3 regions of the Paenibacillus sp. 7516 genome follow, and region 2 is predicted to be linked to each of the others. Evidence: riboswitches for the same ligand, from Rfam matches in the RefSeq annotation. Region 2 holds a riboswitch; each other region holds the start of a gene.

Region 1 (3,127 bases), on a different contig from region 2:
CCTGCTGCAAAGCCGGATCTATCTGAGGATGAACAGCTGACACTGGGTCAGCTAAGGCAGAAATATGCCGATACGTTCAAGACCAACGGACCTTCGACGAGACAGGTAGCACTGACTTTTGATGATGTACCTGATCCGCGCTTCACTCCGCAGGTATTGGATATTTTAAAGAAATATAATGTAAAAGCGACCTTTTTTATTGTTGGCAATCGCGCAGAGAAACATCCCGACCTCGTCAGACGGATCGTTAGGGAAGGTCACATTGTTGGGAACCACAGTTACAACCACCCTGAATTCAGTAAGCTGTCTTTGAATGCTTTTCGCAAACAAATTCTACATACCGGTGACATTATTCGTAAACTGACCGGGTATACACCAAAAATGATTCGTCCTCCATACGGGGACATTAATGAGAAACAGCTGCAATGGGCCGCAAGACAGCAATACAGCATCGTCAACTGGAATGTGGATTCGCTGGATTGGAAAGGCCTCAGTAAAGAGCAAGTGAAGCAGAATGTTTTATCTGCAGTCAAGCCAGGCTCCATCATTCTTCAACATGCGGGCGGAGGCGTGGGCTCCAATCTGTCCGGTACCATTGGAGCACTTCCGGAGATTATAGATGAACTGCGATGCAGGGGCTTCAATCTGGTGACTTTGGACGAAATGCTGCAATTGCCAAAAAGCAAATAATACACGGCTTAGTAGAGACGAAACACACAAGTTATGGAACTACCAATCTTGCGCGTTTTAATAAAGAAAAAGGGTACCCTTATTTCACGTTAATCGTGTCGTAAAGGCACCCTTTTGTTGGCGCTGATACTTATTTCAAGATATAAAGTTCAACATCCTGAAAACCGAATGTACTCACAGACTTCTGGCTCCCAGGAATGAAAATATCAATTCGTTTCCCTTTGATCGCTCCACCGATATCCCGGGCAGTCGCCACAAATGCCTGCTTAGGCAGTCCCGGATGGGAATGGCCTGTAACAAGAACCTTCGTACCCAGTGGGATCACACTAGGGTCTACAGCAATCGTGCCGAGCTCAAGTGCATTACCGAAGTAATCAACGGGACCCCATCCACCATTTTCGGAAGCGGCTGCAGAGTACGCTGTTGCTTTCACATCAATGGACTTACTGTAGTCAAACGTTTTGCCCCAGGCTTGAACGACTTTATCGTCAGCATTCACATCAAGGCTAGCTGTCGTAATCGTCTTTGCCCCCGTAGAGCTCTTCGCTGCTGGAACAGCTGAGGCCGTGTTTGCTTTTCCAGGAATCGTAATTTTCAAACCACCATAAATGTTGTAAGGTGAAATATCACTGTTTGCTTTGACCAGTGTGTTCAGTCCAACTCCATATTTTTTCGATAAGGTATAGAAGGTATCCCCCTCTTTGGCCACGTGAACAGAATCAGCGTGAGCTGGAACGGCCTGAATGAGCATTGCTGCTGTCAGCAGGGCTGCTGCTGTTTTGGCTATAGTTCTCTTCTTAATCATGGTCTTCCTCCCTCATTGTGCCTGCGAAGTTAGTTGTCGGATTCGGATGGAGGAAACCACCCTATAGGTCTCTGTTACATTCGTCTTGCGTTATGTACCCCTAATTCACCCCAAGCAGCGTGCGTTTCAATCTTCCCCTCCACGGTCTGCATCATTACATCCTCCACACTTCCTCCTCAGGAAGTTTCGGCAGGAACAATATATCACAATTTTGTAACCAGGGTCCGTAGTAAATGTTACCAACTGTCTTAAACAACACATTATGCTGCTTAGAAATAAGGATTTTTCTTATTAAAGAGCGATCAAGCGGCTCTGAAATGATGACAGAAACGTTACTTTTACGGCACTGGATACTTATCCATGCACAAAAAACAACCCTGCTAACGTGACGTCAGCAAGGTTGTTTGATTTCGTTCTTTGTTCTTCTATTTGAATCCGGTTCACTGACTGGAACGTGCTCAAAGACTATGACAAGACTTTACCGAGGAAGTCACGCGTACGTGGATGCTTAGGTTGACCAAATACTTCATCTGGGGTCCCCTCTTCCACAATTACACCGCCATCCATAAAGATGATGCGATCACCAACTTCACGGGCGAAGCCCATCTCGTGGGTAACAATAACCATAGTCATGCCGCCTTCAGCCAGGCGTTTCATTACGTCGAGTACTTCACCAACCATTTCAGGGTCGAGTGCAGACGTCGGCTCGTCAAACAGCATCACATGCGGCTGCATCGCAAGCGCTCTGGCAATGGCAATCCGCTGCTTCTGTCCACCCGACAGCTGACTCGGATAAGCATCTTTTTTATCTAATAACCCGACGGTTTTGAGCAAGTCTGCGGCGATCTGCTTGGCTTCCTGTGCAGTCTGCTTTTTGACTTTGATCGGGGCAATGGTAATGTTTTGCTCGACGGTTTTATGCGGAAACAGATTAAAGTGCTGGAACACCATCCCCATTTTCTCCCGCGTTGCATTAATGTTGTGTTTGGGATCCGTGATCGATACGCCTTCGAAATTAATCTCACCTGAAGTAGGCTGCTCCAACAGGTTAAGACAGCGAAGGAAGGTACTTTTGCCTGATCCTGAAGGACCAATCACGACAACGACCTCGCCCTTGCCAATCGTGACATCTATGCCTTTAAGTACTTCGTTTTTGTCGTAGGATTTGTGTAATTGTCTAACGTCTATCACTTGCACTCAACTTCCTTTCCAGTCGACCCAGCAGCTTGGACAAAATAAATGTCAATACAAAGTATATGGCTGCTGCAATAAGGAACGGATTCATTCCTTGGTACGTAATGTTTTTGACTACACTTGCCTGATACATGATATCAACCATACCAATAACCGAGATAATGGACGATTCCTTGATAATGGTTACAAATTCATTACCGATGGCAGGCAGTACAGCTTTGAAAGCCTGTGGCAAAATAATAAATCTCATGGCCGCAGCTCTACCCATCCCAAGCGAACGGGCTGCTTCCAATTGACCGCGGTCAACTCCTTGAATCCCTGCACGGAAGATCTCTGCAAGGTAAGCACCACTGTTGATGGAGAGTGTGATAATACCGGCTTGAAGAGCCGAGAAATTAATACCGAAGGTCAGGGAAAGGCCATAATAGATAATCATCA
Region 2 (3,127 bases):
TCATAATATACATCGATTTTGTTGCCTTTAATGGCACCGCCGGTATCTTCCGCACGACGGAAGCCGAGTCCCTCAATGTACACCCACCAGCCGATCGGAATCACTTTTGGATCGACCGCAATGGTCCGTCCTTCGGTTACCCGGGTACCGGAAGCTGTTTTTGTACCAATGCCAGGCTCTTCAGAAGAGTACGCAGTCATCGATACATTTTTAAGTACTTTGGAATATTTAAAAGAAGTGCCTGAGACGGTAATCACTTTGCTGCCTGATGCAGCGGTTTTCTTCGAGTTCGTTGTCGTTTCTTTCTTTGCTGTGGAGGTTTGGGCCGATACCGTCTGAATCTCCGGCTGCTTCACAACAGGTTTTGCTTTGGTTCCGACAGCAATAACTTTATCGACACGGTTGGTCGATACCGATTTGCCCACCATCTTTTTGGAGACTAATTCTCCATCCTGAAACACCTTTTCGATATGCTGTACAAGTGTACCTTCTTTGCCGTTTACGATGACGCGATTGTCACCTTTGTACAAGCTAGGGTCAGCCGTTTTGATTACTTTGTACGCAATCGGCTGTTCCACTTCCACTGTACGCTTTGTTACACGCACTACGCGAATTTTCATATCTGCCTTGATTGGTGTTGCGAGCGCAGGATAAACCTTATCCTCACTGGCAACTTCAATTCCAGATTTCTGAATTGCATCTTCTACCGATGAATCGGTTGTATACAGAGTCTTGGTGTCTCCGTCTGCCGTAATGTTGACTGGAACGGCCCGCTCAATAACAATGCGGTCTCCATCTGCGATTGCCCCGTTCAAAGGCATGGATACCTCATCATGGGGGCTGACTGTGATTGATTGCTCCTCCAGCATTTCTTGAAGCATTCCTGTACGAGTCTCTACCGCTTGAGCTTTGCCATCAATAACCAGCGAAATTTGTTTCCCGGCTTGACCGTAAACGACTAACAAGATCATGATTGTAAGCGCGATTGAGAAAATAGCGATCAGTGCCATTTGACGCATGTTCTCATGCTTCCACCGCAACGCGTAAGACTTACTGGATGATCGTGACTCATGGGTCTCTTCTGGTTGGAATGTGCCCACTTCTCCGTCCTCCTTCATAGCCTCGCCGTCTAAAGTTAATGCATGATGTCTTTGACGCGACTATACCAAATTTTCTACAGAACTGACCGTTATCTCAATGACCGGTTCTGCACCATGAACCACTCTTCGCAACATGATGTCACCACCTGAATTCTTACCGTATGATGACCTTATTTCTTTTATTCAAAAACAAAAAAGCCAAAGAAAGAGTGTCAGAGGAACTCTTTCGTGGCTTCCGAATGATTTTGAATATCGGAAATTCATGCACGAGGTTGCCTCTCTTTTTCCGCTTGCGAGGTTAGCTGTCGGGTTCGGGCGAAAGAGAGCCGCCCTATCTCCGGTCACCCGCTCATGGCGGATGCCCTTGAATTCACCCCGAGACCCAAAGAAGAAATCAAATAGCGCTTCGCAAATGCATCCGCTGCTTTTGGGTCAGCGAACGATGCGCATCAGCTGCTTACACTGATGTTTAAGCCCTATTGGTTCCCCCGCTCTCCGTTAACGGAGACTCAGCGAGATCGGTTCATGAAAAGTATTGTTGTGTCATCGGAAAGTGTCCCTTTGTTCATCCCCCGAACATCTGTCCAATTTTCCGCACAACAATTCACTGAAAAGATGATATCCTGTTTCGATGCATGTTGTAAAGCGTTGTTCAAGTACGTTTTTCTAAATATTTGGTTAAAATATTGTAATATTCTTCATTTATTTGGATCAAAAAGCAAATTCGCTCCGTCTACCTCTCTTTTTCACCGCATTTGCTTCGTTTTTTAACGAATACCAAATCGTTCCATGGCATTTTTGGTTGTTATTGCAGCAATTTCCTCTACCGAAATGCCTTTAATTTCCGCAGCTGCTTCTGCAACCAGACGTACATGCGCTGTTTCATTTCGTTTTCCACGATAAGGATGTGGTGTAAGATATGGGGAGTCGGTTTCGATGAAAAATCGGTCCATTGGCACCTTCGCCAGTACCTCTTTCGGCTGCTTGGCGTTTTTGAACGTAATTGGTCCACCGAAGGATAGATGGAACCCTAGATCCAGACAGAGTTTTGCCGTTTCCCAGCTTCCTGAGAAAGAGTGCATCACACCCCCGACTTCGCCAGCTTTCTCTTCACGCAAAATTTTGACAATATCCTCATGAGCATCGCGATTATGAATGACAATAGGCATGTTAAGTTCACGAGCCAGTCCGATCTGTTGTCTTAATACACGATGCTGCACATCCTTGGGTGAAGTGTCCCAATAATAATCCAGGCCAATCTCGCCTATGGCAACGACTTTTTCATGTTTGCACAGAGATGCAATCCACTCGAGATCGCCCTCCTGCATCGTAATGGCATCCTGAGGATGCCAGCCTACAGCAGCATATATAAAATCATACGTTTCGGCAAGCTTCATCGTGGATGGAATGGTCTCCCGGTTGAAACCGACATTGATCATACGGCCAACCCCGGCGTCTACAGCACGTTGAATCATCTCCTCGCGGTCCTCGTCGAATTGCGGTGCGTCCAGGTGTGTATGTGTGTCGAATAACATCATTTGTATTTCTCCCTTCCTGTCGAATAACTGTTTTCTATCCCAATCAAAATCCTATAAAATGCACCCATTTTATCATCATCATTGATTTTTCAGAGTACAACATGTGGAATTACCAAATTCAATTTCTACTATATATAGGAGCCCTTATGATCTCAATTTGTTCAAAAAAAGTGTACATTACAAAATTATGTCGATCTACATATACTCTCCATTAAAGCAGATTACTGTATCATGATAATATCTCGAAGTAGAAACTCTTTCTGTCATAGCTAATTTGTAAATATTTTACTCCCCACGGCTCAATTCATGATCATGAGAAGTATGGGCGAATATGAGAGGGCAGCTCGTGAATGATGGCGTCCACCTTGTCTTGCGGATAGTACAGATTGTGCTTACCACGATGTATTCCGCTGATTGAACGGACGATGTCCGAAACCTCGGACAATTCATGCAACTTGTCCTGTCTATCCAGCAGCAGAATCTGTTTGT
Region 3 (3,127 bases), on a different contig from region 2:
CTTGGAAAGAACAATTTACACCACATCAAGTGGAGTACCTTGAAGAACGTGTGATGTCCGCCAAAGTGCTTGATTTTTGGTTCGAGAAGAACGACAGCAAAGAGCACGCGCAGCGGTAACTTTCAGTCGGGATATTTTTCGAATGACATAACAGTCCAATACAGTCACGTGAGACCTAAATGACTCTTCATTTAGGTCTCTTTTTGTAAACTATTTTGGAATATAGGAGCCATAGACATGATAAGTGATGCAGAATTGGATGCACTGCGTTTATCGGGTGAAAAAGTAAGAGTGGTACGGGATGGTCTGGAATCGAACGATGTGACCGGGATTGTCGTTGCATGGGATGGGGAACAGGTACTTATCCGTCGTCAGAACAGACGTGTGGTCAAGCTGGACCGCAGCTATCGCTATCAGCTCTTTAGCGAGCCGCGCCAAAGTCCGGCTGATGAATAGAGTCCACTCTGGAGACGGATGCATGGAATTACCATGGTTGGTTTGGCATAATTCCGCCGCTCGGGAGAGAAGATAGGTACAGCGAGAATTCGTAAACTTATCAGCCGAGAGGATGTGCGGGTAGCCATGACATTGATGAATGATAAGGTACATGCCTACAAGGATCAGATTGGAGAATTAAGTGATGTGTTGCCTGGCGTAGTCAAAGCGTATCACGATTTTACGGGTGAATGCTTTCAGTCAGGTGCCATCGATGCCAAAACCAAGCAGCTGATTGCCCTCGGCATCGGATTGTTTGCTAATAACGAAGTATGTACGTTTTACCACGTAGAAGAGGCCCGTGCGAAGGGAGCAACCGATCAGGAGATTATGGAGACGGTTGCGGTAGCCGGAGCGGTTGGCGGCGGTCACGCGCTGTCTCAAGGTGCAATGCGTGTGCAAAAAGCATTGCACTAGGTTCGTTCGGTAGTTGAGTTTAAATAATAAGACAGCAAAACAGGCTCTGGAATGATCCAGAGCCTGTTTTGCTGTCTAACTTATATTTTTCCAAGCATCTTGTTATACATAAACTGTCCGGTCACCCGGCGCGCTGTTACATAGCGGTCACTGAAATAGGGATTCGACATTTTGGTGATGCTGACACCTTTACTGCTGGAAGCATGAGCGAATTGTCCGCCCCCGATGTATACGCCTGTATGCGAAATGCCACTGCCTGAAGTGTTGAAGAATACCATATCACCTGTGCGCAGATTGGCTTTGGATACCGGAGTACCTGCCTTGGCTTGCTGCTGTGAAGTACGTGGCAATTCAATGCTATATTTTTGGAAGATATATCTCATAAATCCAGAGCAATCAAACCCGGCCAGCGTTGTGCCGCCCCACTTGTAAGGTATTCCATTCATGTTGTTAACGACGGTGTTGATACTGCTCGCCTCAGTGCTTGCTGCACCAGATGTAAATAGAACGGCTGCGCCAAAAATAGAAATGATCAGTTTTTTCAAAATGAATGTTCTCCCTTCGATGCCTACGGAGTTAGCTAAGGGTTCGGTAGAAGGTTCCCTATATTTCCTATGTATAAGAATAATTCACCCAAAATGGTTCCCCCGTTTTCAAACATGAAACTCGGCAAATGAATAATTAATATTTTGTAACCTTTTGAAACTATATTGCATAAATGCGTAATTGTCAAACCTTTCTTCCTTCTGCAATGTTAACGGAATTCAAGACTTTTTGTGGAAAGTTGTAGTTCTCCATGTTTATTTATGATGACAAAAACGTAATTTGTGTTTCATCGGCACATAAATTGGACAAATAAGTAAATTGGAGTCGAAGAGGATAGTAAGGTTCATTCTCAACAGAAAAAGTCAGGTCTCGACCAGATTTTATAAGTTTCGGTTATCGTAGGTCTAATAATTTTCAATTTAATTGTTGACACCTTAAATTTCACATGATATATTATTTCTTGTCGCCGCGATAGATTATCTCGGAGATATGCCATATGCGGTCGTGGCGGAATTGGCAGACGCGCACGGTTCAGGTCCGTGTGGGCTAACCCCCCGTGGAGGTTCGAGTCCTCTCGACCGCATCAATTCATACATGAGGTTTCTGATCTGCTTTTTCTGGCAGATTGGGAACCTTTTTGTTTTTTTATACATTAGAGATGCTGCTGTTCATCAAATGAGAAAAACAAAATAGCTGTATGCAAGTCGAGCTTCTGTTTGGAGCGCCGGCTGAAAAAGGATTTTGTTGAACAACAGGCACTTCTTCAGGTCCCATTGCCTCTTGGCAAAAAGCACCTCGAATAACCCCAAGATTTCCAAGACAGAATGTACATAAATGGGGTGAATTGTCTATGAGGAAAAAAGGGATTCGGATATTACCTTGGATCTTGTTATTGGCCATGCTTATCGGATGTCAGAGCTCGAAACCTAAAGAACAGGATTTGATGCGGATAAATTCCGCTAATGGTAACAATGCGAAAAAAGTCATTTTCCTGATGGTGGACTCTTTAATGTATCAGGCGATCGACGAAGGAATCGGCAAGCAGGATCTTCCTGCCTTACAATTCCTGATCAAACACGGGCAATATTATAAAAACCTGGTCAGTTCTTTTCCCACGATGTCCGTCACGATTGACAGCTCCTTGCTTACCGGTGCATATTCGGACCTTCACCGTGTGCCGGGTTTGACTTGGTATTCTGCGGACAACAAAAAAATGATCATGTACGGAACTGGCCCGACGGAAGTGCTCAAACAAGGAGTGCATCCGGTAGTGACGGATGCTCTAATTCATTTAAACGGGAGTCATTTGAACAGAAATTTACCTACGATCTATGAGGATCTTGCCCGGCAAGGATTAAAGTCGGGTTCAATCAATGGCCTGATATATAGGGGGATGTCCGCTCAAAAGCTGTCGATACCTCAATGGATTCAGGCAGCTGCTTCTTTACCCAAAGAGATTGATGTGAAAGGGCCGGATTTACTGTCCCTGGGTGCCTTGTCTAATCCGTTTCAAGGGATTAAAGACTTGCCGGATGGTCTAACGAAGCGAATGGGGATTCATAATGAATTTGCGATTGAAGCCTTAAAATATTTAATTCAATCCAATAAATTACCGGATTTTTTGTTTGTCTATTTACCGGATTTAGATCGGGAGTTACATAAGAAAGGC

Evidence for each region. Region 2 has a riboswitch for cyclic di-AMP ahead of CHI14_RS28305 (3D domain-containing protein). Riboswitches for the same ligand answer to the same signal wherever they lie in the genome.
Region 1: another riboswitch for cyclic di-AMP. It lies ahead of CHI14_RS00710 (3D domain-containing protein); the one in region 2 lies ahead of CHI14_RS28305 (3D domain-containing protein).
Region 3: another riboswitch for cyclic di-AMP. It lies ahead of CHI14_RS08385 (C40 family peptidase); the one in region 2 lies ahead of CHI14_RS28305 (3D domain-containing protein).

The regions. Positions count from the first base shown of each region.
Region 1 covers NZ_NPBI01000002.1:136,922-140,048, reverse strand. The annotation lists gene CHI14_RS00715 (polysaccharide deacetylase family protein) at 1-690, shown strand, start outside; gene CHI14_RS00710 (3D domain-containing protein) at 821-1,495, opposite strand; cyclic di-AMP (ydaO/yuaA leader) riboswitch at 1,498-1,697, opposite strand; gene CHI14_RS00705 (amino acid ABC transporter ATP-binding protein) at 1,961-2,686, opposite strand; gene CHI14_RS00700 (ABC transporter substrate-binding protein/permease) at 2,673-3,127, opposite strand, start outside.
Region 2 covers NZ_NPBI01000046.1:13,632-16,758, reverse strand. The annotation lists gene CHI14_RS28305 (3D domain-containing protein) at 1-1,100, opposite strand, end outside; cyclic di-AMP (ydaO/yuaA leader) riboswitch at 1,372-1,625, opposite strand; gene CHI14_RS28300 (TatD family hydrolase) at 1,868-2,638, opposite strand; gene CHI14_RS28295 (HD domain-containing protein) at 2,949-3,127, opposite strand, start outside.
Region 3 covers NZ_NPBI01000007.1:243,112-246,238, reverse strand. The annotation lists gene CHI14_RS08400 (hypothetical protein) at 1-119, shown strand, start outside; gene CHI14_RS08395 (hypothetical protein) at 238-456, shown strand; gene CHI14_RS08390 (carboxymuconolactone decarboxylase family protein) at 583-912, shown strand; gene CHI14_RS08385 (C40 family peptidase) at 993-1,457, opposite strand; cyclic di-AMP (ydaO/yuaA leader) riboswitch at 1,463-1,594, opposite strand; tRNA gene CHI14_RS08380 (tRNA-Leu) at 1,957-2,041, shown strand; gene CHI14_RS08375 (alkaline phosphatase family protein) at 2,357-3,127, shown strand, end outside.